DNA from 4 places in the Kitasatospora purpeofusca genome. Region 1 is predicted to be linked to each of the others. Evidence: riboswitches for the same ligand, from Rfam matches in the RefSeq annotation. Region 1 holds a riboswitch; each other region holds the start of a gene.
The links. Region 1 has a riboswitch for cyclic di-AMP ahead of OG715_RS20780 (M23 family metallopeptidase). Riboswitches for the same ligand answer to the same signal wherever they lie in the genome.
Positions count from the first base shown of each region.

Region 2: another riboswitch for cyclic di-AMP. It lies ahead of OG715_RS35460 (M23 family metallopeptidase); the one in region 1 lies ahead of OG715_RS20780 (M23 family metallopeptidase).
Region 3: another riboswitch for cyclic di-AMP. It lies ahead of OG715_RS25295 (LysM peptidoglycan-binding domain-containing protein); the one in region 1 lies ahead of OG715_RS20780 (M23 family metallopeptidase).
Region 4: another riboswitch for cyclic di-AMP. It lies ahead of OG715_RS34695 (transglycosylase family protein); the one in region 1 lies ahead of OG715_RS20780 (M23 family metallopeptidase).

Region 1 covers NZ_CP108561.1:4,695,854-4,703,218, reverse strand. The annotation lists gene OG715_RS20805 (SpoIIE family protein phosphatase) at 1-553, opposite strand, end outside; tRNA gene OG715_RS20800 (tRNA-Ile) at 745-818, shown strand; gene OG715_RS20795 (TetR/AcrR family transcriptional regulator) at 930-1,496, opposite strand; gene OG715_RS20790 (alpha/beta fold hydrolase) at 1,623-2,450, opposite strand; gene OG715_RS20785 (YiaA/YiaB family inner membrane protein) at 2,558-2,848, opposite strand; cyclic di-AMP (ydaO/yuaA leader) riboswitch at 3,094-3,264, shown strand; gene OG715_RS20780 (M23 family metallopeptidase) at 3,277-4,146, shown strand; gene OG715_RS20775 (hypothetical protein) at 4,217-5,242, opposite strand; gene OG715_RS20770 (GNAT family N-acetyltransferase) at 5,286-5,885, shown strand; gene OG715_RS20765 (sensor domain-containing protein) at 6,010-6,762, shown strand; gene OG715_RS20760 (hypothetical protein) at 6,890-7,365, shown strand, end outside.
Region 2 covers NZ_CP108561.1:8,119,483-8,126,847, reverse strand. The annotation lists gene OG715_RS35465 (DUF2470 domain-containing protein) at 157-879, shown strand; gene OG715_RS35460 (M23 family metallopeptidase) at 1,164-2,198, opposite strand; cyclic di-AMP (ydaO/yuaA leader) riboswitch at 2,201-2,366, opposite strand; gene OG715_RS35455 (MFS transporter) at 2,676-4,178, shown strand; gene purB (adenylosuccinate lyase) at 4,266-5,705, opposite strand; gene OG715_RS35445 (MarR family winged helix-turn-helix transcriptional regulator) at 5,887-6,330, opposite strand; gene OG715_RS35440 (DUF3037 domain-containing protein) at 6,436-6,852, opposite strand; gene OG715_RS35435 (HipA family kinase) at 6,849-7,365, opposite strand, start outside.
Region 3 covers NZ_CP108561.1:5,745,709-5,753,073, forward strand. The annotation lists gene OG715_RS25280 (MazG family protein) at 1-349, shown strand, start outside; gene OG715_RS25285 (SDR family NAD(P)-dependent oxidoreductase) at 404-826, opposite strand; gene OG715_RS25290 (cytochrome P450 family protein) at 1,090-2,376, shown strand; cyclic di-AMP (ydaO/yuaA leader) riboswitch at 2,608-2,756, shown strand; gene OG715_RS25295 (LysM peptidoglycan-binding domain-containing protein) at 2,762-3,538, shown strand; gene eno (phosphopyruvate hydratase) at 3,893-5,179, shown strand; gene OG715_RS25305 (FtsB family cell division protein) at 5,306-5,803, shown strand; gene OG715_RS25310 (DUF501 domain-containing protein) at 5,793-6,455, shown strand; gene OG715_RS25315 (Ppx/GppA phosphatase family protein) at 6,452-7,365, shown strand, end outside.
Region 4 covers NZ_CP108561.1:7,939,968-7,947,332, forward strand. The annotation lists gene OG715_RS34685 (LacI family DNA-binding transcriptional regulator) at 1-593, shown strand, start outside; gene OG715_RS34690 (hypothetical protein) at 649-849, opposite strand; gene OG715_RS34695 (transglycosylase family protein) at 1,031-2,296, opposite strand; cyclic di-AMP (ydaO/yuaA leader) riboswitch at 2,305-2,472, opposite strand; gene OG715_RS34700 (hypothetical protein) at 2,738-4,984, shown strand; gene OG715_RS34705 (hypothetical protein) at 5,074-6,009, opposite strand; gene OG715_RS34710 (DUF397 domain-containing protein) at 6,523-6,777, shown strand; gene OG715_RS34715 (ATP-binding protein) at 7,197-7,365, opposite strand, start outside.

The DNA.
Region 1 (7,365 bases):
GGCCCCCGGAGCCGTCCGCTCCGCCGAGTGCCCCGGTGCCGGCCCTGGCGTGCTCCAACAGGTACCCGAGCCGGTGCCCGCAGGCGTCCGCGAGGGTCTCCAGCACGTCCAGGTCGCGCCGGGGGACGGTCCCCCGGTGGGCGAGCGCGAGGGCGAGGACGCCCAGCGGCCGGGTGTCGACGACCATCGGCAGGGTGGCGACGGCGACCATCCCGGTGCCCATCCCGGCGTTCCGGTTCGGATAGTCGGTACTGGTGCGTTCGGGGCTCAGCAGATAGGGGCGGCGCAGCCGCAGCGCCATCGCGGCGGGCAGGTCCCCGGCCGGATCGACCACGCTGTAGCGCTCGTGGGCCCAGTCGGGCAGGCCGTGGGAGGCCGTGAGCCGGAGCATCCCGGTGGAGTCCAGCAGGTAGAGCGCCGAGCCCTCACCGGTGATCCAGCTCGGGCCCTCGGCCAGGACGGTACCGAGCAGTTCGGCGGCGCCGGCGCAGCCCAGCAATAAGCGGACGCAGCGCATGGCACTGCGCGCGGTGGGGCTGCTGCGCGGGTCCACGGGATGGCCGGCCTCTCCGGTGCCTTATGGGGCAGTTAATTCTTAATACCTTATTTCTTAATCGGGTGAGGGGAGAGTCGAACGGTGTGCCCCCGGGCGCCCGGGCCGCCTGGTGTGCGTGGGTCCCCGCCGGGTCCGGTACCCTTCTCCGTACGACGTGCCGCCCCCGCGGTGGCGGGTCGCAACGGCGCGGGGCTATAGCTCAGACGGTTAGAGCGCTTCCCTGATAAGGAAGAGGCCACAGGTTCAAGTCCTGTTAGCCCCACACCAGTCCGAAGGGCCCGGAGCAGCACGCTCCGGGCCCTTCGGCGTTCCCGCCCCCGCCAGCCCCCGCCAGCCCCCGCCAGCCCCCCGCTCGCTCCGCGCCCGTCCGGGCTCAGCGGGGCCAGTCGCGCAGCCCGGCGGTCATGACGGTGATCATCCGCTCCTGGGTCTCCCCGAGGTCCTCGGCGAGCTGGAAGCCGCCGGCCGCCGACAGCGCGGCGAAGCCGTGGGCCAGCGAGCGGAAGGTGCGGGCCGCGTGGATCGCCTCGGAGCCCTCCAGCCCGTAGCCGCGGAGCACCGCGACGATCACCCCGACCAGTCGGGCGGCCGCGCTCGCCAGGTCCTCGTCCTGCTGCGGGGCCTGCGGCAGCGCGGCGTAGCGGTGCGGGCGCTCGGTGGCGTACGCGTGGTAGGCCCGCAGGACGGCGGCGACCGCCTCGTCCCCGCTCCGGCCCAGCGCCGCTTCGGCGAGCCGGTCGGCCAGCTCCTCGGTGACCCGGACGGCGATCAGCCGGCGCAGTTCGGCCAGTCCGCCGCTGACGTGCTTGTAGAGCGACGGGGTGGCGACCTTGGCGCGGGCGGCGACGGCGGCCAGGGTGAGGGCCTCGGGGCCCTGCTCGTCGACGAGGGCGAGGGCGTGGTCGACGACCTGCTCGGGGGTGAGTCCGACTCGGGGCATCGTGGGTTCTCCTGGTGGGCGTGGTGGCTCGGCGGGGGGCGTGCGGGCGAGTGCGACGGCGGCGGGAGGGCGGGGCGGCGACGGACGGCGCGCTGGCGTCAGGCGCGGGGCGTCAGGCGCGTGGCTTCAGGCCAGCTCGGCGAGGAAGCCCAGCAGCGCCCCGGCGGTGGCCTCCGGGTGGTCGGCCATCGGGTAGTGCCCGGCGCCCTCCACCATCACCCTGCGCGCCCCGAGCGCGGCGGCCTGCCGGTCGGCGACCAGCTCCGGGTCGCCGAAGTCGGGGTCCTTGGAACCCATCACCACCAGCGCCGGGCAGCGCACGGCCGAGGTCCAGCCGACGGGCGAGGCGTCGCCGTGCACATAGCCGCGGGTGGCGGTCCGCCGGCCCGGGGTGCGCAGCGCGGAGACCAGTCCGGCCACGTACTCCTCGTGGTCGGCGGGCTTGGGGCCGGGGAAGGCGGCCTTGCGCAGGTAGAGCCCCCAGAACGCGGGCGAGCGGACCAGCAGCGCGCCCATCGCCCGGACCATCGCCCGCTGCAGGGCGGTGGGCGGCACGTTCTCGACGAAGGCGTCGATCAGGACGATCCCGGCGACCCGCCCGGGGGCGTCCGCGGCGGCCCTGACCACGCTGGCGCCGGTGTAGGAGTTGCCCGCCAGTACGGCCCGGTCGATGCCCAGGTGGTCCAGCAGGGCGAGGACGTCGCCGGCGATCGCGGCGGGGGAGTAGTCCTCCCAGAGGATCGAGGACTCGCCGAAGCCGCGCAGGTCCATGGTGATCACCCGGCGGCCGGCGGCGGTCAGCAGCGGGCGCAGGTGCCGGTACGCGGCCCGGCTGTCGAGCATCCCGGGGAGCAGGACGACGGGGGCGCCGTCGCCGTGCCCGGTGTCGTCGAAGGCGATCCGGCCACCGGGGAGGTCGAGGTAGCGGGTGGCGGGGGCGATGGTGCCGTTCATGGGAGCCTCCTCGGGGCGGGTCGTCGGCGAGTGCCGATAGCCATAAAGCTAAGGCTAATAGCCTTAGCCGTCAAGCCCTCCCGAGCGGCGGTCCGCACCCGGGCCGGTCAGACTCCCTCCACCTTGAACGGGTCGTGCTCGGTCAGCAGCTTGTCCAGCCGGGCCTGGTCGACCCTGGTGACGAGGTCGGTGGTCTCCTGCCGGTCCCGGACCACCTTGGCCAGGGTGAACGCGGAGGTGACCGTCCAGAGCAGGCCGACGGCGAGGAAGGCCCTGGTCCACGGCTCGACCGGGAGGAAGGCGATCCCGAAGCCGAGGGCGGCGCCGGACAGGGCGAAGGACAGGACGGCCTGGATGTAGTAGGCGGCCGTGGTGCGTGACTGCATCGGTGCGCTCATGGCGCCCAGAATGGCCGCGCGGTCCCGGCCGCACATGAGTAGTCGTACTCAGATGGGACCCCGTTCGTTGACGTCCCCTCACGTTCGGTAGCGTCAGCTGTCATCAATCGTCACAAAACGCCCATCCAGCCCCGTAGCGTCCGATCCGTGTCCGGTCGTCACCAACGGATGGCTTGGAATCGGGGGACTCTCGGATTAACGTTTGATAACGCAGCGCGGTCCGCAACGCCGTACCCAGACGGCACCGTGCGCCGTCGCCTAATCCCGCCGGCCGGCCTCCGGGCAGGTCATGGGAGCCGGGGAACCATGTTCCTTGGGGTGAATCGGCAGGGTCAGGGCACCGCCCGGGCTCAGCCGTAGGAGACCTTCCTGCTCCGAACCCGTCAGCTAACCCGGTAGGCGCGAAGGAAGGAAAGGAGCGCGCCTCCGTGGCGTCGACGCACACCCAGGCACACCCGTCCGGGTCCTCCACCGGCACCCAGCTGCTCGATCATCCGGGCCCGTTCGCCGGCCGCGGCCCCTTCGGCGGGCCCGCCGACGAGAGCGCCCCGCCGGCCGCCGACACCAGCCGGCACCGGATGCCCCGTCAGACCCGCGGCGCCGCGCCGCTGCTCGGCGTCACCGCCGTCGCCGCCACCCTGGGCGCGACCGGCTTCGCCTCCGCCACCCCGGCCGCCGCGCCCGCCGTGGAGAGCCCCGACGAGACCCCGGTCGCGCTCTCCGCCGACCCCGGCCTCGCGCTCGCCGCCCGGATCCAGCAGCAGGCCGACAGCCAGCGCACCGCGGCCGAGGAGACGGCCCGGGTCCAGGCCGCCCAGGAGGCCGAGGCCAAGCGCGCCGCCCAGGTCGCCCAGCAGGAGCAGGCCAGGCGCACCGCCGAGGAGGCCGAGAAGGCCAAGCTCGCGGCCATCAAGCTGCCGGTGCGCGACTACCGGCTCTCCGCCCACTACGGCCAGAGCGCGCGCTACTGGGCGCACCTGCACACCGGCCTCGACTTCGCCGCCGACCAGGGCGAACCCGTCTACGCGGTCGGCCAGGGCACCATCACCTCGGCCGGCTGGGCCGGCGCCTACGGCTACCGGATCGTCGAGACCCTGCCCGACGGCACCGAGATCTGGTACTGCCACCTCTCCTCGATCATCAAGGGCTCCGGCAAGGTCCTCCCCGGCCAGCAGATCGGCAAGGTCGGCGCGACCGGCAACGTCACCGGCGCCCACCTGCACGTCGAGGTCCGCCCCGGCGGCGGCGCCCCGGTCGACCCGGAGACCTGGTTCGAGCAGCGCGGCGTCACCCCCTGACCCCGCCTCCCCCCGAACAGGACGAGGGACCCCGGCCGCACCGGCCGGGGTCCCTCGCCGTCCTCCGCGTCTACTCCGGGGCCGGTTCCCCCGCCTCCGCCGGCCACTCGCCGTCCGCAGGCTCCTCGGCGTCCGCCGGCCACTCGCCGTCCGCAGGCTCCTCGCCGTCCGCAGGCTCCTCGGCGTCCGCCGGCCACTCGCCGTCGGCCGGCTCCTCCGCCCAGGCCGCGTCCAGCCCGGCCAGATAGGCGTCGATCTCCGCCGGCCCCGGCTCCGGCGCCAGCTCCGGGAACTCCGCCACCAGCAGCTCCGGCAGCCCCGGCACCGTCCAGGTGCCGGCCAGCTCCAGAGCCGCCCGCGCCGCCGCCTCCTCGAACGCCCCGAAGTCCCCGGCCAGCTCCTCCGGCATCGGCCGGCCCAGCGCCGTCAGCTCGGCCAGGTTCCGGTAGCTGCGCCGCATCAGCCCCTGCTCCAGCAGCCGCCGCGCACCGTCCGTCGCCATCCCGACCGCCAGCGTCCGGCCGCCCGCCTCCCAGCCCCCGTCGTCCACCGGGTCCAGCGTGCCGTCCGCCTCCAGCGCCTCGAACGCCGCCGTCCGCTCCTCCTCCGGCAGCTCCCGGAACCCCTCCAGCCAGGCCCGTACCGCCGCCCCGTCGGCGGTGTCCACCCCGGCCGCGCGCAGCAGCAGCGTGTACAGCCGGGGCCAGGTCACCAGGTCCGCCCGGCGCAGCAGCCCGGCCGCCACCTCACCCTGCCACTCGGCCTCCGCGTGCAGCCGCTCCTGCCGCTTGGCGTTCAGCCGCTTCGCCGCCCGCCGGTGGTCGATCAGCAGCCGCACCGCCGCGCCGTACGCCAGCGGGTCCTGGCCCGGCTCCGGCTGGACGTACAGGTACAGCCGCTCGTACAGCAGGTGCTCCACCGCGGCGGAGGTGACTTCGGGCCAGCCGTCGTGCATCCTGCCCTCGCCCAGCTCCAACAGCGCCAGCACCGCTCGCAGCGGGCTCTCGGCGACCGGCTCGCGGCCCTCCGCCTCCGCCCATACGAGCAGCTCGGCGGCCTTGGTGCGCGGGGCGAGCCGCAGGTCTTCGTCTTCCATAACCACGAACCGTAACCGCTGGTCGCGGGTAGGGTCGGGAGCCATGGTCCCCGTTCGACTCACCGGCCCCCGGCTTGCCGTTCGCGAGTTCCACCACAGCCCCGAGGACGTGGCCGCGCTGCACGCCGTGTTCGGCGACCCGGAGGCCACCCGCTACCTCCCGTTCGCCCCGCGCGACCTGGATACCTGCGACGACCAGGTCGCCCAGTTCGTCGAGGAGGCCGAGAAGGAGCCCCGGGAGGTCTACCGGCTCGCCGTCACCCTCCGGGCCGACGCCGACGACCCGGCCCGCGCCGTCCCGATCGGCAACGCCGCGCTCGGCCTCGTCCCGTACCGCGCCGCCACGATCGGCTACGCGCTGCGCCGCGACGTCTGGGGCTCCGGCTTCGCGGGGGAGCTGGTCACCCTGCTGCGCGACTTCGCCTTCGGCCCGCTCGGCGTGCACCGGCTGGAGGCCCGGGTCGACGTCGACAACGCCGCCTCGATCCGGGTGCTGGAGCGGGCGGGCTTCCGGCTGGAGGGGCGGGTCCGGCACGACTACCGGGGCCCGGACGGCTGGCGCGACGCCCAGCAGTACGCCCTGCTCGCCGACGACCCGCCGGCCGGGAGCGCGGTGCCGGGGGGACCGCTGCAGGGGGGATAGCCCCACCCCCGGTTCGCCGGGGAGCCGGATGTCCGGCGGCCGCGCGTTTTGACAGGCTTCAGGAGTCGGGGGAGACGCCCGACGAGCCCGAACCGCGACCGACCCGAGGGACCGTGACCCGGCCATGAGCACCCACACCACGCAGCGCAGCGAGTACGAGGCGTACGACGGCCGCACCGGGTACGCGAAGGACGACGCGGACGGCCACCGCCCCGGCGCCGTCCACCGCACCGAGGAGCCGCCGTACGCCTGGCGGGCCCCGTTCAGCTCCTACTTCTACCGGGAGGTCGGCTACACGCTGACCGGTCTGCCGGTGGCGATCCTCGGCTTCGTCACCGCCGTCACGCTGTTCGCCATGGGCGTCGGCACCTTCGTGACGGTGCTTGGCCTGCCGGTCCTGGCCGCTCTGACCACGGCGGCCCGGGGCTTCGGCCGACTGGAGCGGGCCCGGGTCCGCGGCCTGCTGGCCCTGGACGTCCCCGGTCCGGCCCCGGTCCGGCCCCGGCCCGGCTTCTGGGGCGCCATCACCGCCCGGCTGGCGGACGCGGCCGGCTGGAAGGCCGTGCTGTACCAGGTGGTGATGTTCCCGTGGGCGATCCTCGGCATGACGCTGTCGCTGGTCTTCCTCTGCGTCGGCTGGACGCTCGCGCTCTACCCCGCCTACCACTGGGTCTTCGCGCGCTGGACGGACTGGCCCGGCTACCGGCTCTTCGACTTCACCAACGGCTCCGGCCACCACGTCTACTACATCGAGTCGCCGCTGCAGATCGCGGGCGTCTGCCTGGTCGGCCTGCTGTTCGTCTTCGTCACCCCGCAGCTGGTGCGCGGTCTGACCAACGTCAGCCGCCTCGCCGCCCGGGGCCTGCTCGGCCGCTGAGCCGCTCGCACCGCTCGCCCCTGTCTCCTCCCCGTCCCGTCTAGTCCCGTTCCGTCCCCGGCCGGCCGATCCTTCGGCCGGCCGTCTGCGGATGCGGCCCCCGGCGGGCCGTGTTCGGATGGCCGCGATGGCCGACCGAACCTCCCCGGCCCCGGCAGCCGCCCTGGTGACCTCCCGTCCGCTGGACGAGTACTGCGGCCTCTTCGGCCTCACCCGGGCCGCGCTCGCCGACCTCCGGGGCCCGCTGCTCGACTGCCCCGGCGGAGCCGCCGCCCTGGCCGCCGAGGCCCGTCCGCTCGGCTGCCGGGTCATCGCCACCGACCCGGTGTACGCCCGGCCCGCCGACGAGATCGCCGCGAGCGCGCTGGCCGCCCGGGCGGCCATGGCCGCCGCGATGGACGCCAGCCCCGAGCTCTACCCGCCCCGCCGCCACCGCCCGCCCGAGCGCTACCTGCGCAGCTGGGACCGGGCCCGCCGGCTCTTCGCGGCCGACCGCGCGGCCCACCCCGGGCAGTACGTCGCCGCCGCGCTGCCCAGGCTCCCGTTCGCGGACGGCACCTTCGCCCTCACCCTCAGCGGCTACCTGGTCTTCGCCTATCCCGC
Region 2 (7,365 bases), 3.4 Mb from region 1:
GACCCCACCCCGACGCCACTCCGACCCCACCCCGACGCCACTCCGCCCCGCCCCACCGACACCCGCCGTGCCGGCACCTTGCCCTCATCCCCCCGATTCATTAGGTTAGGCTCACCTAACTACAAGGTCAGCTCGTCCGCCGGAGGTCCCGATCCCATGAGCCCGCACCCGCAGCACGATGCCGAGATTCCCGAGCCCACCGCCGCCGAACGGATCGGCAGCCTGCTGACCGCCACCTCCTCGGTGGTCCTCCGCGCCGGCGGCGAGCAGCACGAACTCTCCACCCCTGTCTCGGTGCACGGCTCCCGGCTCCGGCTGCGCGCGCCGCTCGACTCCCCGGTCACCTCCGCCACCGCCCGCGAGCAGGACGGCCTCGCCGTCGTGCTCGACCTCACCGACATCGCCCCCGTGGCCGTCCGGGACCGGGTCCGCGGGCGTCTCACCCTGGCCGGCCGGCTCCACCTGGCCCACCTCGCGGACGACGGCCTCAGCGTGCACCTCCGCCTGGACGTCGCGCACGCCGTGCTCTCGACCCCGTACGGCACCACCGCGATCACCGGCGCCGACCTCGCGGCGGCCGCCCCCGACCCGCTGGCCCGCTACGAGGCCGGCCTGCTCACCCACCTCGCCGACGACCACCCCGACGCGCTCGCCGTGCTCACCCGACTGCTCGACCCGGAGCTGCTCGCCGACCGCCCCGAGATCCGTCCGCTCGCGCTCGACCGGTACGGCCTGGTGCTCCGACTGGACCAGCCGCACGGTCACCGCGACGTCCGCCTGGTCTTCCTCGAACCGGCCCGTGACGCCGACGAGTTCGGCCACCGGGTGCACCAACTGCTGTCCGCCGCCGAGCAGGAGCCGGCCGCCCACCGGTCCTGAAGCCCCGGTCCTGACCCACCGGCCCCGCACCACCGGCAGCCGAACCGGCCTTCTCCCAAGCACCCCTGACCCCCGATCAGCCCTCCACTCCCCCGGCACGACGACGGCCGGCCCGGCCCACGAGATCTCTCTCGCGGGCCGGGCCGGCCGGCAGGACGGGCGTGTCCCGCGCCCGTCGATCCACTCAGGTGCGGCGTCCACCCGGTCCAGCGGTCACCCGACATGACCATTCCGGGAGGTCGTTTCGCCCCGCACCCAGCGGTGGCAGTTGATCCGACCGAGGGTCAGATCGCGACGCCGTGCGCCCGCAGGTAGGCGATCGGGTCGATGTCCGAGCCGTACTCCGAGCCCGTGCGGATCTCGAAGTGCAGGTGCGGGCCGGTCACGTTGCCGGTCGCACCGGAGAGGCCGATCTGCTGGCCGGCGGTGACGGTCTGGCCGATGGACACGCCGATCGAGGACAGGTGCGCGTACTCGGCGTACTTGCCGTCGGCGAGCTTGATCTCGACCTCGTTGCCGTAGGCGCCGCCGTTGCCGGCCTTCACCACGGTGCCGGACGCGACCGCGCGCAGCGGGGTGCCGGTGGCAGCGACGAAGTCGGCGCCGGTGTGGTGGCCGGAGGCCCACATCGAGCCGGCCACGCCGTAGGCGGTGCCGAGCTTCGGGTTGGCCAGCGGGGCGAAGAAGCCGGAGGTGGCGGCGACCGGAGCCGCGGTGGCCGGCTTCGCGACCGGGGCGACGACGGCCTGAACGGCGGGCTGGGCAGCGGGCTTGACGGCGGGCTTGGCAGCCGGGGCCGCCGGCTTCGCGGCCGGAGCGGCCGGCTTCACCGAGTCCTGCGAGGCCTGCGCCTTGGCGGCGGGGGCGGCCGGCTTGGCAGCCTCGGCCGGAGCGGCCGGCTTGGCGGCCTCGGCGGCCTTGGCGCCGAGCGCGAGCTGCTGACCCGGGTAGATGAGGTTCGGGTTGGCACCGATGACCGAGCGGTTGTGCTCGAACAGCGCCTTCCAGCCACCCTCGACGTTCTTCGCGTCGGCGATCTTCGACAGGGTGTCCCCGCCGACGACCTTGTAGTCGACCGGAGCGGCCTCGGCGGCAGGAGCGGCCGGAGCGGTCTCGGCAGCAGCGGCCGGCGCGGCGTCGACGCTGGTGGCGCCGGTCCAGGTGCTGGTCTGCTGCGTGTGGCCGGCGGCCGGGGCCTCGTGCGCCTGGGCGGTGACGGTGGTCACCAGCGGGAGGGCGAAGGCGGCGCCGGTGACGGCGGTGGCGATGCCGATGCGGACGGCGCGGGGCATGGCGATACGACGAGCCTGTGCGGGCATGGAAATGTCCTCTCCGACGCCTGCGAGGTGAGCTGTCGGGTTCGGGCTGGAGTTGCCCGGCCGCAGAGAAATGCGGCTTCACCCCAAGCCGGACCGTCAATTCGGTTCCGGCGACTTACCTGTGGGTCCCCCGCTCCTGCCGTACAGAGTTCGTTGCGAACCACCGGGCAGCGGCAGGACTAGGCGTTCCACCCGGTGGCCACCCGGGCTGACGCCGGGCGGTCGCTGAACTAAAACCCATCCGTTCGGGTGAAGCAATGTCGATCTCCGGGACCCGGGACCAAAGTCCGGAACACCGTGACGCTCCGCATGAGAGACGTGCACAGTACGCACACAATCCATTCACTGCGCGCACGTGATCCACCACCCTCCGCCGATGTCGTCATCAGTCCGCACACGATCACTCACGGAACGGACATCCCCGACACACCCCCGGTGACCCTTGTCACGTCGGCCCCGGGAGCCCCACCATGGGCCGTGACCACCACCGATGCCGGCACCCTGCGGTTGGGCACCGCGCAGGGACGCTGGGTACTTCTGGCGACGGTGCTCGGCTCCAGCATGGCGATGCTCGACGGGACCGTCGTGAACGTCGCACTGCCCCGGATCGGCACCGATCTCGGCGCCCAGCTCGCCGCCCTGCAATGGACGCTCAACGCCTATCTGCTCACCCTGGCGGGCCTGATCCTGCTCGGCGGCGCGCTCGGCGACCGGTACGGGCGGCGCCGGATCTTCCTGCTGGGCGTGGTCTGGTTCGCCGCCGCGTCCGCCGCCTGCGCCGCCGCGCCGACCATCGAGGTGCTGATCGCGGCCCGCGCCGTGCAGGGCATCGGCGGGGCGCTGCTCACCCCGGGCTCGCTGGCGATGCTCCAGGCGGTGTTCCATCCGGACGACCGCTCAGCGGCGGTCGGCCTCTGGTCCGGCCTCGGCGGGGTGTCGGCGGCGGTCGGCCCGTTCCTCGGCGGCTGGCTGGTGGACGGCCCGGGCTGGCGCTGGATCTTCCTGCTGAACCTGCCGCTGGCCGCGATGGTGATCGCGGTGGCCGCCCGGCACGTCCCGGAGAGCCGGGACGAGAGCTCGACCGGGCGCTTCGACGTGCTCGGCGCGGTACTGGCCGCGCTCGCGCTCGGCTCCGTCACCTATGCGCTGACGGCCGCCGGGAGCGGCCTCTCCGCCACGGTCTGGGTCACCGGCGCGGCCGGCCTCCTGCTCGGCGCCGCCTTCATCGTGGTCGAGCGCCGCACCCCGGAGCCGATGCTGCCGCTGGGCCTGTTCTCCTCACGGCTGTTCACCGCCGTCAACCTGGTCACCCTCGCCGTGTACGCGGCGTTCAGCGGGGTCTTCTTCCTCCTGGTCGTCCAGCTGCAGATCGTCTCCGGCTTCTCCCCGCTGGTCTCCGGACTGGCCCTGGTGCCGATCACCGTGATCATGCTGGCGCTCTCCGCCCGGGCGGGCCGGCTGGGCAAGCGGATCGGCCCGAGGCTGCCGCTCACCGTCGGCCCGCTGCTGTGCGCGGTGGGCGTGCTGCTGATGCTGCGGATCGGTCCCGACGCCTCCTACTGGACGGACGTACTGCCGGCCGTCGCGGTGATGGGGAGCGGGATGGTGCTGCTGGTCGCTCCGCTGACCGCGACCGTGCTGGCGGCGGTCGAGGTACGGCACGCGGGCATCGCGAGCGGGGTCAACAACGCCGCGGCCCGGGCGGCCGGTCTGCTGGCGGTCGCCGCACTGCCCGCGCTGGCGGGTCTGAGCGGAGACGCCTACCAGGTGCCGTCGGCGGTCGACTCCGCCTTCCGCACCGCGATGTTGATCTGCGCCGGACTGCTCGTGGCGGGCGGACTCACGGCCCTGGTCGCCGTGCACGGCAACGTCCTGGCCCCGGAGGACCACCACCCGGTGGCCGAACCGGACTGCCGCTACGCCTGCGGCACCAACGCCCCGCCCCTCGACCCGGGCCACCCGGCCCCGGAACGGGGCTGAGCCTCCCGGCGGAAGAGGGCCCCGGACGCACCGCGGGCCCCGCCACCCGAACGGTGGCGGGGCCCGGTGACCGGGGTCGGACAACCGTCAGAGGATGTCGCCCGGCGCGTACTTGGCGGCCTCCGGGTACGCGGCCGCGACGGCCTCGACCTGGCGGACGACCTCGGCGACCTGGGCGCCGGCCGCACCGGTGAAGGACAGCCGGTCGGCCAGCAGCGCGTCCAGCCCGGCCCGGTCCAGCGGGATCCGGTCGTCGTTCGCCAGCCGGTCCAGCAGCTCGTTCTCCCGGGCCCCGGCCCGCATCGCGAGCGCGGAGGCGACGGCGTGCTCCTTGATGACCTCGTGCCCGGTCTCCCGGCCGACGCCCGCGCGCACCGCGCCCATCAGCACCTTGGTGGTGGCCAGGAACGGCAGGTAGCGGTCCAGCTCGGCCTCGACCACGGCCGGGAAGGCGCCGAACTCGTCGAGAACGGTCAGGAAGGTCTCCAGCAGGCCGTCGAAGGCGAAGAAGGCGTCCGGCAGCGCGACCCGGCGGACCACCGAGCAGGAGACGTCGCCCTCGTTCCACTGGTCGCCGGCCAGCTCGCCGGTCATCGACGCGTAGCCGCGCAGGATCACGGCGAGGCCGTTGACGCGCTCGCAGGAGCGGGTGTTCATCTTGTGCGGCATCGCCGAGGAGCCGACCTGGCCCTCCTTGAAGCCCTCGGTCACGAGCTCGTGGCCGGCCATCAGGCGGATGGTCTTGGCCAGGCTGGACGGCGCGGCGGCCAGCTGGACGAGGGCGGTCAGCACCTCGAAGTCCAGCGAGCGCGGGTAGACCTGGCCCACGCTGATCAGCACGTTGTCGAAGCCGAGGTGGCCGGCGACCCGGCGCTCCAGCTCGGCGAGCTTCTCGGTGTCGCCGCCGAGCAGGTCCAGCATGTCCTGCGCGGTGCCGACCGGGCCCTTGATCCCGCGCAGCGGGTAGCGGGCGATCAGCTCCTCCAGTCGGCGGAAGGCGACCAGCAGCTCGTCCGTGATCGACGCGAAGCGCTTGCCGAGGGTGGTGGCCTGCGCGGCCACGTTGTGCGAGCGGCCGGCCATGACCAGCTCGGCGTGCTCGGCGGAGAGCCGGCCCAGGCGGACCAGCACGGCGACCGTGCGGTCGCGCACGTGCTCCAGGGACTGCCGGATCTGCAGCTGCTCGACGTTCTCGGTCAGGTCCCGGGAGGTCATGCCCTTGTGGATCTGCTCGTGGCCGGCGAGGTCGCTGAACTCCTCGATCCGGGCCTTCACGTCGTGCCGGGTGATCCGCTCACGGGCGGCGATGGAGGCGAGATCGACCTGGTCGATCACGCGCTCGTAGTCGGCGACGGCGGTGGCGGGCACCTCGACGCCGAGGTCCTGCTGGGCCTTCAGGACGGCGAGCCACAGGTGGCGCTCGAGGACCACCTTGTGCTCGGGGGACCACAGCTGGGCCAGGGTCGCCGAGGCGTACCGGGAGGCCAGGACATTGGGGATCTGGGGCTTCGCGCTCACGCTTCGCAAGCCTAACAGCCGAGGTCAGCCCGACCCGCGCCGGACCGGCCCCCGCGATCCGCGGGCGACGGGAGCAGCCCGCGGACAGCCCGGGAGCGGCCTCGTACCCGGACGGCACCCGGCCCGTACCCGGAGGGCACCCCGCCCTGCACCCGGCCCGTACCCGGACGGCACCCCGCCCTGCTCCGCCCTACTGCCGGCCGCTGAGCACCGGCAGCACCTGGAGGCAGATCGAGTGCAGCGCGCTCCGCTGCTCCTCGCTGAGGGTCTCGAAGGACTGGTGGGTGCGGCTCATCTCACCGCGGACCAGCGACAGGATCTCCCGGCCCTGCTCGCTGATGACCACGATCTTGACCCGCCGGTCCCCCGCCGAGGCTTCCCGGCGGGCCAGGCCCAGGGCCTCCAGCCGGTCGACGATCCCGGTCACGTTGGAGGCGTCGCAGCCGAGCCGCCCGGCCAGCGCGCGCATCGGCACCGGCTCCTGGACGGCGCCGAGCGCCTTGGCCTGCGAGGAGGAGAGACCGTGCCTGGCGGCGGCGGCCGCGAAGTCCTGGAAGTACGCGGCACCGACGGCGGCCAGCGCCTCCATCAGCTCGGCGTTGGTCGGTACGGTCGTGGTCGCTGTCGAACCCATGAGGTCAGCCTACGACCGAGTGCTTCAGTATCTCAAGCTTTGATCACGGCAAAGATCCGGCAGTCAACCGCCGCACCCGTACCGAAGGCCCGACCGCCCGGGTCCTCAGAGCACCAGCTGGTCGAACAGCCGGCGCAGCTCGGTCTCCGGGTCCGAGGTCAGCCCGGTGTGCACCGGCCCCGGCTGCACCACCGCGCTGCGCGGGGCGGTCAGCCAGCGGAACCGCTGCCCCGGGTTGTCCGAGGCCGCCGGACCGGCCTGCGGTCCGCCCTCGCAGACCGCCTCGATGCCCTGCAGCGCCCGCCGCACCCCGGACACGTCGGCCACCGGGTCCAGCGCCAGCAGCCGCGCCTGGTCCAGATGGGTCCTGGCGGCCAGGTGGGCGCTCTGCCGGCAGTACAGCAGCACGCCCACGTTGACGCACTCACCGCGCTCCACCCGGGGCACCGCCCGGATCACCGCGTACTCGTAGTCGTGCAGCTCGGCGACGGGCGGCAGGGCCGACCGGATCGGCTCGGTCATGCGGACACCTCCGGCAGCCAGTCGCGCGGACCGGCCAGTCGCTCGGTCAGCTGGGTGCGGTACGCCGCGCGCACCGCCTCGGGCGAGTCGAAGCCGGGCTCGTCCACCAGCCAGACGTCCGGGATCCGCGCCACCGCCTCCTCGATCGCCGCCTCGGCCAGCGGCGCGAGCGCCTTGTCGGCGGCGAGCAGGTCCGGCTCGGCGCGCAGCAGGGCGTGGTCGGAGGCGTCGTACGGCCGGCGGATCCAGGCGGCGGCACCGGGCCAGTGGTGGTGGAAGATCAGGCTCGCGCCGTGGTCGATGAGGCGCAGCCCACCGGTGGCGACCAGCAGATTGGGGTTGCGCCAGGAGCGGTCGACGTTGCCGATGAGGGCGTCGAACCAGAGCACCTGCCCGGCCAGCCCGGCGTCCACCTCGAAGCAGAGCGGGTCGAAGTTGAGCGCGCCGCTGACGAAGGCCATGCCCAGGTTGAGGCCGCCGCTGGCGCGCATCTGGTCCTGGATCTGCGGGTCC
Region 3 (7,365 bases), 1.0 Mb from region 1:
CACCGAGGCGGACGGCGCGGCCGAGGTGGAGGCCAACTGGGAGACGCTCAAGGCGGCAGAGAAGTCGGACCGCGAGTCGGTGCTGGACGGCGTCCCGGCCGGGCTGCCCGCGCTGGCCTACGCGGCGAAGCTGGTGTCGCGGGTGCGCCGGTCCGGGTTCGCGGGCGTGCCGGACGAGCCGTACGAACTGCCCGCCGAGCTCACGGCGGAGTCCGCCGGCCGCCTGCTGCTCGCGGTGGCTCAGCGCGCGCACGACGCCGGGCTCGATGTGGACGCCGCACTGCGGGCGGCGGCACGGGGGTACCGCGACGCGGTGCGCGCCGCCGAGGGCCTGAAGCCCGCCGAGTAAGCGGGCAGCCCGACCGGCGGGGCGGCCCGGGCAGCCCCGTCCGCCCCGGGGGCCTCAGGCCGCGGCGACGCCCTGCACCGGACGCCGCTGCGGCGGGACGACCTCGCCGATCGCCTCGCCGACCAGTGCGACGAGTTCGGCGAGCCGCTCCAGGTCGAGGTGGTCGGGCAGGTCGGAGAGGGAGACGATCCGCTCGCCGTCCGGCCCGGCCACGCAGAAGAGGTCGATCGGGCCCAGGTGCTTCTCGGCGGTGTCGACCAGCGCGGCGACATCGCTGGGGCGGCGGACGTCGCCGCACACCCCGACGACCGGGCAGCCCGGCCGGTCGAGTTCGGTGGCGAGGTCCTCGGCGACCCCGCTCCGCTGGTCGGCGATCAGCATCCCGGCGGCTCCCGCCGCGGTGAAGCGGCGGGCGAGGCCCGCCCCCGACCCGCCGTCGAGTACCGCGATCACGATGACCGCACCGGTGACCCGCATGGCCCTGCTCCTCCCTGTGGGCGGCTCCGCACCGGCGCCCACGGACATCTTGCGGAGGATCGTAGGCACGACCTGATCCTCCGCAACAGCAATTACCCCTCAGGTGACCAGACTCACGCCTGCTTCGGCCCACCGTCACCGGAACGATGACCGGAGCGATCGGCGGGCCCGGGGACGGCGGTGCGAACGGCGGCGGGACCGGCTGCGGGAACGGCGGCGCCCACGGTGCGGTGCCGGGGGCGCGCCCGGGATACCGTCGACCCATGCCAGCTCAGCCCGCTCCCGACCGTCCGCCCCTGTTCACCTGGGAGTTCGCCGCCGACCCGTACCCGGCGTACGCGTGGCTGCGCGAGCACCGGCCGGTGCACCGGACCACCCTGCCCAGCGGGGTGGACGCCTGGCTGGTCACCCGGTACGCGGACGCCCGCCAGGCGCTCGCGGACAGCCGGCTCTCCAAGAACCCGGCGCACCACAGCGAGCAGGCCCACCGCACCGGCCGGGTCGGCATCCCGGGCGAGCGCCAGGCCGACCTGATGACGCACCTGCTGAACATCGACCCGCCGGACCACACCCGGCTGCGCCGCCTGGTGTCGAAGGCCTTCACCCCGCGCCGGGTGGCCGCCTTCGAGCCCCGGGTGCAGCAGCTGACCGACCGGCTGATCGACGGCTTCGCGGCGCGCGGATCGGCCGACCTCATCCACGAGTTCGCCTTCCCGCTCCCCATCTACGCGATCTGCGACCTGCTCGGGGTGCCGGCCGAGGACCAGGACGACTTCCGGGACTGGGCCGGGATGATGATCCGGCACGGCGGTGGGCAACGCGGAGGTGTGGGGCGGGCGGTGAAGCGGATGCGGGCCTACCTCGCGGAGCTGATCCACCGCAAGCGCGCGGACCCCGGGGACGACCTGATCTCGGGGCTGATCCGGGCCAGCGACCACGGGGAGCACCTCAGCGAGAACGAGGCCGCGGCGATGGCCTTCATCCTGCTCTTCGCGGGCTTCGAGACGACGGTGAACCTGATCGGCAACGGCGTCTACGCGCTGCTGCGCAACCCGGGGCAGCGGGCCCTGCTCCAGGAGTCGATCGGGCGCGGCGAGAGCGCGCTGCTGGAGACCGGGATCGAGGAACTCCTCCGCTACGACGGTCCGGTGGAGATGGCCACCTGGCGGTTCGCGACGAGTCCGCTGACCATCGGCGGGGTGGGGATCCCGGTCGGCGACCCGGTGCTGGTGGTGCTCGCGGCGGCGGACCGGGACCCGGCGCGGTTCGCGGACGAGAACACCCTCGACCTGGCCCGGGCGGACAACCCGCACCTGGGCTTCGGGCACGGCATCCACTACTGCATCGGCGCCCCGCTGGCGCGCCTGGAGGGGCGGGCCGCGCTGACCACCCTGCTGTCCCGGCTGCCGGACCTCCGGCTCGCCGCAGATCCGGAGGAACTGCGCTGGCGCGGTGGTCTGATCATGCGCGGACTTCGTGAACTTCCGGTGGAATTCGCGCCGGAAGCGACATCGGTGACAACCTCCGCCGACCCCTCGGCAGTTCACTGAGGGGGACTCACGACACGCTGACGCGGAGTCTCCACGGCTCGAATCGGACCGGCGTGAATCTCCATCAACCCGGACATACCTCTTCGGTTGGTAGGCAATCCATCACCTGACGTGATTTCCGTGTGATAGCGGCGATATGAGCTTGTGATTGCTCTGAAGATCTGTCTACTCTCCGGGGAGCCCGCGGAAGCGGGTCCCGTGCGCGGAACGCCGAGTCCTGCCCGCCGCGTCACCGGAAACCGACCAGAACCCTGGGCAGGGGCGGGGGAACCAGGTCTTTGCGCCGTCCCCACGGCTTGGGGTGAAGCCGCCTCCGCGCGGCCGGGCCACCTCCCGGTCCGAACCCGACAGCTCACCTCGCAGGCGTACGGAGAGGGACTTCCTCATGCTGTTCGTCGGAACCGGCCGTCATCGTCGCCGCACCCAGACCGAGAAGGCCATCGCCGTCGCCGGTGTCGCCGGCGTCGGACTGGCGATGCCCATCCTCACCGCCACCGGCGCCTCGGCCGCCCCGGCCTCGACCTGGGACGCGGTCGCCCAGTGCGAGAGCGGCGGCAACTGGGGCATCAACACCGGCAACGGCTTCTACGGCGGCCTGCAGTTCACCTCCAGTACCTGGAAGGCGTTCGGCGGCACCTCCTACGCGCCGCAGGCCAACCAGGCCTCGAAGGCGGCGCAGATCACCGTCGCCGAGAAGGTGCTGGCCTCGCAGGGCCCGGGCGCCTGGCCGGTGTGCTCCAAGAAGGCGGGTCTGAGCAAGGGCGGTGCCCCGGCGGCGGTCGACACCTCGACGGACGCCGCCCCGGCCGCCCCGAAGCCGCAGGCCCCGCAGGCGCAGATCGAGCAGCAGGCCCCGAAGGCCGCGCCGAAGCACGCCGCCCCCAAGTCGCAGGCCCAGCAGGCTCCGCAGACCCAGCAGTACGCGCCGAAGCACGCCGCCCAGCCGGCGCCGCAGGTCCAGCAGCAGGCGCAGCAGACGCGGCAGGCCCCGCAGGCGCAGGCCGGCCAGGGCTACACCGTCCGCGACGGCGACACGCTCGCCGGGATCGCGACCGCGAAGGGTGTCCAGGGCGGTTGGCAGGCCCTGTACGACGGCAACCGCGGCACCGTCGGCGGCGACCCGGACCTGATCGTCCCCGGCCAGGTCCTCGCCCTCGGCTGACGCTCGCGCCCACCCGGCTCGTCCCACCGCCTGCCCGCCTGCCTGCCCGCCTGCCCGCCTGCCTGCCCGTCACCGGACAGGTGGACAGGCGGCCGGGCGGGCAGGCGCGTCGGCTCCGGCCTGTCCCGCCCGTTCCGCCCCCTCGTTCCGCCCCCTCGGTCCGCCCCGGGGCGTCCGAGGCCGGGCAACCAGGTGAACTACCGGTGGGTAGCACGGCCACACGCTGAGACGGAGCCGAGGTCGACGTGGCCCGGACAGCCGGTGCGGTTAGGCTCTGGTCGTAACGACTCCGCAATCGTCCGGCCGACGGCACCCCACCGTCAGCCGGTACCTGCTTCCGCTAGGAGATGCCTCGTGCCGTCCATCGATGTCGTCGTAGCCCGTGAGATTCTCGACTCGCGCGGCAACCCCACGGTCGAGGTCGAGGTCGGCCTCGACGACGGCAGCACCGGCCGTGCCGCTGTCCCGTCGGGTGCCTCCACCGGTGCCTTCGAGGCCCTGGAGCTCCGCGACGGCGACAAGAACCGCTACTTCGGCAAGGGCGTGGAGAAGGCCGTCCTGGCCGTCATCGAGCAGATCGGCCCGGAGCTGGTCGGCTACGACGCCACCGAGCAGCGCCTGATCGACCAGGCCATGCTCGACCTGGACGCCACCCCGGACAAGTCCTCGCTCGGCGCCAACGCCATCCTGGGCGTCTCGCTGGCCGTCGCGCACGCCGCCTCCGAGGCCAGCGACCTGCCGCTGTTCCGCTACCTGGGCGGCCCGAACGCGCACGTCCTGCCGGTCCCGATGATGAACATCCTCAACGGCGGCTCGCACGCGGACTCCAACGTCGACATCCAGGAGTTCATGATCGCTCCGATCGGCGCGGAGTCCTTCTCCGAGGCCGTCCGCTGGGGCGTCGAGGTCTACCACACGCTCAAGGGCGTGCTGAAGGAGCGCGGCCTCTCCACCGGCCTGGGCGACGAGGGCGGCTTCGCCCCGAACCTGGACTCCAACCGCGAGGCCCTCGACCTCATCGTCGAGGCCATCCAGAAGGCCGGCTACGTGCCGGGCAAGGACATCGCGCTGGCCCTGGACGTCGCCGCCTCCGAGTTCTACGAGGACGACGCCTACCAGTTCGAGGGCAAGGGCCTGACCTCCGCCGAGCTCATCGAGTACTACGCCGGCCTGGTCGCCGCCTACCCGCTGGTCTCGATCGAGGACCCGCTGGACGAGTCGGACTGGGACGGCTGGAAGGCCATGACCGAGAAGCTGGGCGACAAGGTCCAGCTGGTCGGCGACGACCTGTTCGTCACCAACCCGGCCCGCCTGGCCCGCGGCATCGAGACCGGCACCGCCAATGCGCTGCTGGTGAAGGTCAACCAGATCGGTTCGCTGACCGAGACCCTGGACGCCGTCGAGCTGGCCCAGCGCAACGGCTACCGCTGCATGATGTCCCATCGCTCCGGCGAGACCGAGGACGTCACCATCGCCGACCTGGCCGTCGCCACCAACTGCGGCCAGATCAAGACCGGTGCCCCGGCCCGCTCCGAGCGCGTCGCCAAGTACAACCAGCTGCTGCGCATCGAGGAGATCCTCGACGACGCCGCCGAGTACGCCGGCCGCGGCGCCTTCCCGCGGTTCAAGCACGAGGGCTGACCCGCCCGGCCGCCCGAGTGGCGCACGCCTGACCGGTGCCCCGCCGTTCACCCCGTAGGGTGGACGGCGGGGCACCGTCGCGACCAGGAGGGGACACCGGAGATGGCAGGCTGGAGGATCCCGGGCTTGGCGGCCCGGCCTCGGTTCACGAGCCGGGCGACCGTCCTGGTCCTCGTGCTCTGCTCGCTGGTGGCGATCCTGGCCTACCCGACCCGGCAGTTCATCTCGCAGCGCTCCGAGATCACGGCGCAGCGGGCCCGTGCCGAGCACGCCCGGCAGCAGGTCGAGCAACTGCGCCGGGAGAAGGCCCGCTGGCAGGACCCGGAGTACGTCAAGGCGCAGGCCAGGAGCCGGCTGCACTACGCGATGCCGGGGGAGACCCCGTACATCGCGGTGGACCCGGCCGCCCAGGACCAGGCGAAGTCCTCGTTGGGCGCGCCGCCGCCCGCGCAGGGCCCGGCCGCCGGGGCGGTCAAGGCCGCCAGACCCTGGTACGCCAGTGTCTGGGACTCCGTGGACGCCGCTGCCGCCGCTCCCGCGACCCCCGCTGCCCCGGCGCAGCCCGCCCCTTCCTCACCACCCGCCCCCGTCCCCGCTGGAGACAGCCCCTCCCATGACCACTGAGAACCACCCCACCGTCTCCGACCAGGACGTCGCGGCCATCGCCGCGCAGCTCGGCCGGGTCCCGCGCGGTCTGCGCGGCGTCGCTCACCGCTGCCCGTGCGGCAACCCGGACGTCGTGGAGACGGCCCCCCGACTGCCGGACGGCACGCCGTTCCCGACGCTGTACTACCTGACCTGCCCCAAGGCCGCCTCGCTGATCGGCACCCTCGAGGCGGACGGCGTGATGAAGGAGCAGAGCGCCCGGCTCGCCGAGGACCCGGAGCTGGCCTCGGACTACCGGAAGGCGCACGAGGACTACATCGCCCGCCGGGACGCCATCGAGGTGCTGGAGGGCTTCCCGAGCGCCGGCGGCATGCCGGACCGGGTCAAGTGCCTGCACGTGCTGGTCGGCCACTCGCTGGCGGCCGGCGAGGGCGTCAACCCGCTGGGCGACGAGGCGATCGGGATGCTGGAGGACTGGTGGGCCAAGGGCCCGTGCGTGTCCCCGGCTGAGGTCGAGGCGGCCGGCGGGCGGGTGCTCCGCAACCGGGCCAAGGCGCAGGACCACGAGGCCGTGATCGCGGCCAAGGAGCAGAAGACCGCCGACCGTGCCGCCAAGCGCGCGGCGCAGGAGGCGGACGGGGCGGACGAGGCAGGGGAGGCCGGGGCATGAGCACGACCAGGGTGGCCGCGATCGACTGCGGGACCAATTCGATCCGGTTGCTGGTCGCCGATCTCGACCCGGAGACCGGGGAGATCACCGACCTGGACCGGCGGATGATCATCAACCGGCTGGGCCAGGGCGTCGACCGCACCGGCCGGCTGCACCCGGACGCGCTGGAGCGCACCTTCGCGGCCTGCCGGGAGTACGCCGGGGTGATCTCCGGCTTCGGCGTCGGCCCGGAGCGGATCCGCTTCGTCGCCACCAGCGCCTCCCGGGACGCCGAGAACAGCGCCGAGTACATCGACGGCGTGCGGGCGGCCCTGGGGGTCGAGCCCGAGGTGGTCAGCGGCGAGGAGGAGGCGCACCTCTCCTTCGTGGGCGCCACCAAGGAGCTCACCGGCGGCACCTTCGCCACCCCGTACCTGGTCTTCGACCTGGGCGGCGGCTCGACCGAGTTCGTGCTCGGGGCCGAGGACGTCGAGGCGGCCCGCTCGGTGGACATCGGCTGCGTCCGGCTGACCGAGCGGCACTTCGGCGGCGCCGAGCTGCCCTCGGACGAGCAGATCGCCGAGGCGCGGGCGCATGTGCGGGCGGAGCTGGACCGGGCCGAGGAGGCCGTCCCGCTGACCGGCGCGGCGACCCTGGTCGGCCTGGCCGGGACGGTCACCACCATCTCGGCGATCGCCCAGGACCTGCCCCGGTACGACTCGGAGGCGATCCACCACTCGCGGATCTCCCGCGAGCGGGTCGCCGAGATCGCGGACCGGCTGCTGCGCGCCACCCACGCGGAGCGGGCGGCGATCCCGTCGATGCACCCGGGCCGGGTGGACGTGATCGCGGCCGGCGCGCTGGAGCTGCTGGAGATCATGGCGCGGACGGGCGCCGCCGAGGTGGTCGTCAGCGAGCACGACATCCTCGA
Region 4 (7,365 bases), 3.2 Mb from region 1:
TGCCGTTCGTGCTGATCAACGGCTACAGCGAGAAGATCGACGCGCCGTTCATCTCGCCGGACGACCGGGCCGCGATGTGGATGGCCGTCCAGCACCTGGCCGAACTCGGCCACGAGCGGATCGGGCTGGCCGTCGGGCAGCGGCGGTACGTGCCGGTGCTGCGCAAGATCGAGGGCTTCACGGCGGCCCTGCGGGAGGTGCTCGGGCACACCCGGGAGGAGGCCGAGGAGCTCGTCCGGCACACGCTGTTCAGCGTGGAGGGCGGGCACGCGGCGGCCGGGGCGCTGCTGGACAAGGGCTGCACGGCGATCGTCTGCGGCAGCGACATGATGGCGCTCGGCGCGATCCGGGCGGTCCGTCAGCGGGGCCTGGCGGTGCCGCAGGACGTCTCGGTGGTCGGTTTCGACGACTCGCCGCTGATAGCTTTCACCGAGCCGCCGCTGACCACCGTCCGCCAGCCGGTGGAGGCGATGGCCACTGCGGCCGTGGACGCCCTGCTGGAGGAGGTCGGCGGCAACGCCGTCCAGCGCGGGGAGTTCATGTTCCAGCCGGAGCTGGTGATGCGCGGCTCGACCGGGGGCCGCGCGCGCTGAGGAGACACCACGAGGGCCCGGGAGCGAACCGCTCCCGGGCCCCTCGGCGTTCGGCTCAGCCCTCCTGGGCGGTGGGCCGGTCCGGGGTGACCCGGTGGCCGTCGGCGGCGTCACCGGTGCGGGTCTCGGTGCGCCGGCCCCGCTCCAGGAAGTCGCGGAGGATCAGTTCGACGGCGTCCTGCGGGTTCCTGGTGCCGGACAGCATCATCGCGTCGATGGCGAGATTGGCGTCGAGCGAGACGGTGACCTGGGCCATGGTGACTCCTCCTCGGGTGCAGAGCAGCAGCATGCCCGCCGGGGCGGGCCTTTGACCATGGTTGTCCGGGACGGTGATCGCGGCTGTGCCCGCGCGTGGGCACGCCGCAGCCCCCGGGGAGAGGAGCGACGGCTCTCCCCGGGGGCCACGGGCCCGCGGACGGACCCCGGGCGTTACCGGATCAGACCCGGCCGGCGAAGTCCGGCGCCCAGTTGGCGACGGTCTGGAGCCGCACGCCCGAGCTCGGGTTGGCGGCCTCGATGTACTTGCCGTCGCCGATGTAGAGCGCGACGTGGTAGACGCCGGAGTCCTGGCCGTTGTTGGACCAGAACAGCAGGTCGCCCGCCTTGAGCGAGTCCAGCGAGACGTGCGTGGACGCGGCGGCCTGGTCGGCGGCGACGCGCGGGACGGAGACGCCCGCGGCGCGCAGCGCGGCCTGGGTCAGGCCGGAGCAGTCCCAGCCGCCGTTGCCGGTGCCGCCGTAGACGTAGGCCTGGCCGACCTTCGACTGGGCGAAGGAGACGGCGGCGGCCATGCTGCCGGTGGCGGCCGGAGCGGGGGCCGGGGTCTCGGCCTTCGCGGTGGCGTCGGCGGCGGGCTTGGCGGCCGTCCCGGAGCCGTTCTGGGCGTCCTTGGCGCGGTTGAACCAGTCGAAGCCCTGGCCCGACCTGTCGGCGGCCGGGGTCTTCGCCTCGGCGCGGTCGCCGAGGGTCAGGTGCTGGCCCGGGTAGATGCTGTGCGGGCCCTCGGCCAGGGTGGAGCGGTTGAGCTCGTACAGCCGCTCCCAGCCGCCCTGGACGTTGTTCTTGTCGGCGATGGAGGAGAGCCAGTCGCCGGCGACCACGGTGTAGTCGGCGGAGGCCTCCTGGCCCGCCTGGCGGTGCCACTTCTGCCAGTCCTGGGCGCCGGTGCGCTGCTGGGCGGCGTCGGAGGCGGCCGGGGCCGGGTTCTCGGGCTTGGTGGCGGGCTTCTCGGCCGGCTTGGCGGCCGGCTTCTCGGCGGGCTTGGCGGCCGGGGCCGGGGTCTTGGCGGCCGGCGCGGTGGTGGCGGAGGTGTCCACGGCGGCGGGGGTGCCGCCCTTGGTCAGACCGGCCTGGACCGAGCAGACCGGCCAGGCACCGGGGCCCTGCACGGCGAGCACCTTCTCGGCGATCGCGATCTGCTGGTCCTTGGTGGCGAGGTCGGCACGGGCGGCGAAGGCGGTGCCGCCGAACCCGGCCCAGGTGGAGTTGGTGAACTGGAGGCCGCCGTAGAAGCCGTTGCCGGTGTTGATGCTCCAGTTGCCGGTGCTCTCGCACTGGGCGACCTTGTCCCAGGTGGCGACGGAGGCGGCCGAGGCGGTGCCGGCGGTGAGGCAGGGGACGGTGAGGCCGATGCCCGCGACGCCGAGGGCGGCGATCGCGCGACGGGTACGGCCGGACAGACGGGTGCCGTTGGTGGGCAGCATGAAGAACGTGGTCCTCTCCCACGCCTGCGAGGTGAGCTGTCGGATTCGGGCCGGAGTTGCCCGGCCGCGCTGTGGACGCGGCTTCACCCCTAGCCCGGGTCCGGTCCGAGGACCGGTCCTGGGCGAACTACCTGTGGTTCCCCCGCTCCTGCCGTGATGTATTGCGCTGCCAGCACGCCCGACGGCAGGACTCGGCGTCGCGGACGGGCTGGGTCCGTGTGGCCACGAACGGGGAGCACGTTAAGCAGAGGCGGCTTCAAACCGCAAACATGTGTGACGACCGTCACAGTTTACGAAAGACGTGCTGAACCGCTGTCCTTCATGATCAGAAATGACCGATTTCCGGCAACGCCCGTCATGGCCAACACAACTGCCTATGCTTCAGAGCGTCGGCACCACGCCGGCGCAGACGCAGCCGCCCGGGGGGAGGGCTACGCACCGATGGGCATCGACGAGGAGCCGGACGCCGCCCGTCCGGCCGCCAGGCCGCGCGGGGCGCACCGCAGGGCAAAACATCGCAGAGCGGACATCCCACCCGAACCGCCCCGAACTCCCGTAACCCGCCGCGCATTACTGCGCTGGCTGGCCGTCGGCACCGCCTTCGCGGCGATCAGCGGCGAGGAGGTCCTGCGCCGCTCGCTGACCGGAGAGACCCGGCTGGTCACCCCGGCCGCCGTCGTCGGCTCCGGCCCGCCCGGGGAGGGCGCCCCGATGGGCCAGGACGGCGGCCACGGCGCCGCCCCGCCGGACGCCGCCGCCCCGGGCACCGGAGCCCCGGGCACGGGGCCCCCCGAGCAGCCGGCCCCCGCGCCCACCGTCGACCAGGGTGGCCGCCGCTGGTCCGACCGGGCCGGCTGGGGCGGCAGCCCGCCCGGACCGCGCAGCGCCGTCCGGATCACCGACAAGGTCCTGCTCGACACCGACGCCGAGGTCGGCTCCCTGCTGGTCGAGCCGGGCGGCAGTCTCACCTTCGCCGCCGACCGCACCCTCACCCTCGCCGCCGCGGGCAACGTCGAGATCCGCGGCACCCTCGCCCTCGCCCCCGACGGCGACCGGGTCCACACCCTCCGCTTCCCCTCCGTCGACGAGAAGCGCTTCCAGGGTGACGGCATGAAAGTGGTCGACACCGATGTGGGCCTCTGGGTCACCGGCGCCGGCTACCTGCGGCTGGACGGCGCCGCCAAGACCGCCTGGGTCCGCGCCGAGCGCGAGCTCAGGGCCGGCGACACCGTCGTCGACCTGGCCGCTCCGCCGGCCGGCTGGCTCCCCGGCGACGAACTGGCCGTCACCCCGACCGGCCCGCCCGACCAGGACGGCTTCGCCGCCGCCTACGACCTCGTCACCGTCCGGTCCGTCAGCGGAACCACCGTCACCCTGAACACCCCGCTCAAGTACCCGCACCCCAGGGTCGCCGCCGGAGGGGGCGTCACGGTCGGCGCCGAACTGCTCAACCTCACCCGCACCGTCCGGGTCGAGGGCAGCGCCAAGGGCCGCGCCCACGTCCACCTCACCAGCACCCGCCGGGCCGACGTCCGGCACAGCGCGCTGCGCTGGGTCGGGCCGCGCGCCGACACCAAGGAGACCTGGCGGGGCCCGGACGGCACCGCGCCCGTCACCGCGCCGGTGCTCGGCCGGTACGGGCTGCACTTCCACCGGCTCGGCGACGCCACCCGTGGCACCGTGGTCGAGGGCGTGGTCGTCCGGGACGCGGGCAGCCACGCGTTCGTGCCGCACGCCAGTCACGGCATCACCTTCCGCAGCTGCGTCAGCCACGAGACCTGGGAGGACGCCTACTGGTGGGACGGCCCGCTGGACACCCGCACCCCCCAGCAGCCCTCCGACGACATCGTCTACGAGTCCTGCGTCGCCTCCCGCACCCTGCTCGAACCCAACCCCCGGGCCTACCGGCTGACCGGCTTCAACCTCGGTGCGGGCACCGGCGGCAAGGCCGTGGACTGCGTCGCCGTCGGGGTGCAGGGCGCCACCGGTGCCTCCGGCTTCGAGTGGCCGGAGAACAGCGAGGGCGTCTGGACCTTCCAGCGCTGCCTGGCCCACAACAACCTGCAGGACGGCATCTTCGTCTGGCTCAACGCCCAGCGGCACCATGTGGTCACCGAGTTCGCCGCCTACCACAACGGCGGCTGGGGCATCGAGCACGGCGCCTACCTCAACGACTTCGACTACACCGCGAGCGTGCTGTACGGCAACGCCGGCGGGGGAGTGGCACTGCACGCGCTCGGCCGGGACCGCGGTAGCAACTTCGACGGGCTGCTGATCGACGCCGCCGGGCGCAGCGACTTCGCGGTGTCCACCGCCCGGCACGAACTCGCCGGGGAGTCGGTCACCTTCAGCCGCAGCCGGTTCACCGGCTACCGTAGGGCCGGGATCGCGTTCCGGGCCGGGGCCGACGGCAAACCGGACGACGTGCTGGTGCTGGACTGCGAGTTCGGCGGCAACGAGCTCTGGCTCGACCCGGAGGCCGGGGCGCCCAAGAACATCCTGCTGCGCCGGGCCGGAACGACCGAGGTGCTCCAGGTCCGCCGGGCGGGCGAGGAGGGCAACGACCGGCCGCAGTGGAACGCGGTCGCCGCGTCGGTGCCGACCCTGGCGGGCCAGTCCCGGCCGGTGCAGGTGCCGGAGCTCAGGCTGAAGCACGCGGCCGCGCCCACCGGGCGGGTGGGGCGGTGACGGTGCCGCGGCGGCGCCGGGTGCCTCCGGCGGACGCGCGGCGGGCCCGGAACGGCGCTGCCGTTCCGGGCCCGCCCACGCGGTGTCCGCTACTGGGCGGCGTGCCGCCCGTTGCCGCGGAGGCCGGTCTCGTCGGTGTCCTCGGCCTCGTCGGCCCCGAAGTCGGGGGCGACGGCCGGCAGCGCGGCCAGGTAGGTGGAGGCGACCAGCTGACCCACCGCCTGGTACGCGCCCAGCGGCGCGGCCGACGGGCAGCCGGACTCCTCGGCGGCCGCGGCGAGCAGCTCGGCGTCCGCCTCGGGGCCGATCACCAGCGGGGCCAGGGCCGGGTTCTGGGCACCCATCTCCTTGAGGTGGGCGACGGCCTCGGCCACCGAGCCGGGGATGTCCAGCGCGGCGGCGACGACCGGGACGGCGAGCCGGGCGGCCAGCAGCATGCCGGTGATGCCGGCCGCGTCGGCCGCGGGCTGCCCACCGACGGTGGTGAGCACCACGCCGTCGGCGGCGGTCGCGATGGCGAACAGGCGGGCGCGGTCGGCGCGGGCCAGACCGGCCTCGGAGAGGCGGACGTGGACGGCCTCGGCGAGCAGCGGGTGCGGGCCCAGGGTGTCGGTGACCTGGGCGCCGTACTCGGCGGCGAGGGCGTGCAGTTCGGGGAGGAAGCCGTGCGGGCCGGGCACCAGCGGTACCACGACGGGCGTCGGCAGGCCGGCCTCGGCCGCTTCGGTCAGGAGTTCGGCGACGGTGCGCTCGGCCGTGGTCCCGCCGGTCTGCCGGCCGTCGGCCCCGCCGGTCGGCAGGTAGCCGGCGGCGGTCAGCACGCCGTTCTGCTCGCTGCGGACGATCGACAGCAGCTCCTCGACCACGGACCGGGATTCCGGTCCGGCGGCCGCGGGGACGGCGAGCAGCAGGGCCGGGGAACCGGCCGGGATCTCGGGGCGCTCGGGACGGCGGTGGCGCCCCCGCGCACGGGAGCCTGGAGTACGGACGGGCAGTGGCGCGCCCGGGATGGCTGCGGTGCTCATGGCGGAGATCGTAGGACATCGGCCCGCCCGGCCCGCATTCGGCTGCCGTACCGGGTGGGACCACCACTGCGAAAACCGGACATAACCGGCCTCCGGGCGGCAGTTGTCCCGGTACCCGCGTAGATGCGACGGAACGGGGCTTTCGTTGCTCGAGTGGCGCGTGAGATGTCTCACAGCATACGACCGGCCTGACGGAGCGTCACTGAGGTGCGACTCCCGGCGTCGGAAGATCAACATTCAGCGGGGGGTCGCCTACGGGCGGTTAGCGGCTACTTGTCGATTCGCTCGGCTATGTCCGCTTATATACCGCCGGGGGGCTCCTTGTGAAGAGTTCCGGTTCGGTGTCGAAAAGGCCGTGCACCTGCAATGTCCCGTGCTGATGCACGTGCACTGGAGCTATCATCGCGTCAAGTGAGGCGTTGTGCCGGGCCGGTACGGGGCCGGCCCGGTCGTACGGCCGGGGCCGGGGCGCCGAGCTGGACGACCCACTCCGGAGCTCTTCGGGAGATTTCTATGCACGACTCGCACGACACGTACGACACGTACAACGGGATGGCCGCTGCGGACCTCGAAGGCGTGGTCTGGCAGAAGAGCCTGCACAGCAATTCCCAGGGGAACTGCGTCGAATTCGCCGCCCTTCCGGGGGGCGAGGTGGCGATGCGCAACTCGCGCTTCCCGGACGGTCCGGCGCTGATCTACACCCGGGCCGAGATCGCCGCACTGCTGCTGGGGGCCAAGGACGGGGAGTTCGACCACCTGGCGGTCTGACCGGTCGCCGGCTTCACCATCGGGGGGCCGTCGTGGGTGCTGACACCACGACGGCCTTTAGTCTTTTTCGGCCGTGCTTGCCGGTTCTCCCGGCTCTCCCGCCCCCGGGATCCCGGGCCGAGGGGCGCCCGGCCTTCGCGGCCGGGCCCGCTTCCGCCGCTGGGCCCGCTTCCCCCGCTGGGCCCGCTTCCGCCGCTCTGCCGAGCCGCCGCACGCGGATCGGAGTGGCAGGGTTCGGAGTGGCAGGGATCGGAGCGACGCCACCGCCGGGAGGCTGCCGGTGCCCGCTGCCCGTGGGCCGCCGATCGCCGTTGCCGGGGTGGAGTGGTCGCCGAAGAAGCCTGCCGGCCGTGGTGTGGTGTTCCCGGCGCGACTGTCGGCGGACGCCGAGTCAGGCGTCGGGCGTCAGGAGTCAGGCATCAGGCCGAGCGCCGGTGCCGTCCGCCGAACTCGGCCGCGGGGACCGGTCGCAGGCTCTCCTCCGCCTCGAACAGCGCCCAGACGACCTTGCCGCCGCCCAGCGGGTGCCAGCCCCAGGAACGGCTGAAGGAGTCCACCAGGTGCAGTCCGCGGCCGGACTCGGCCACG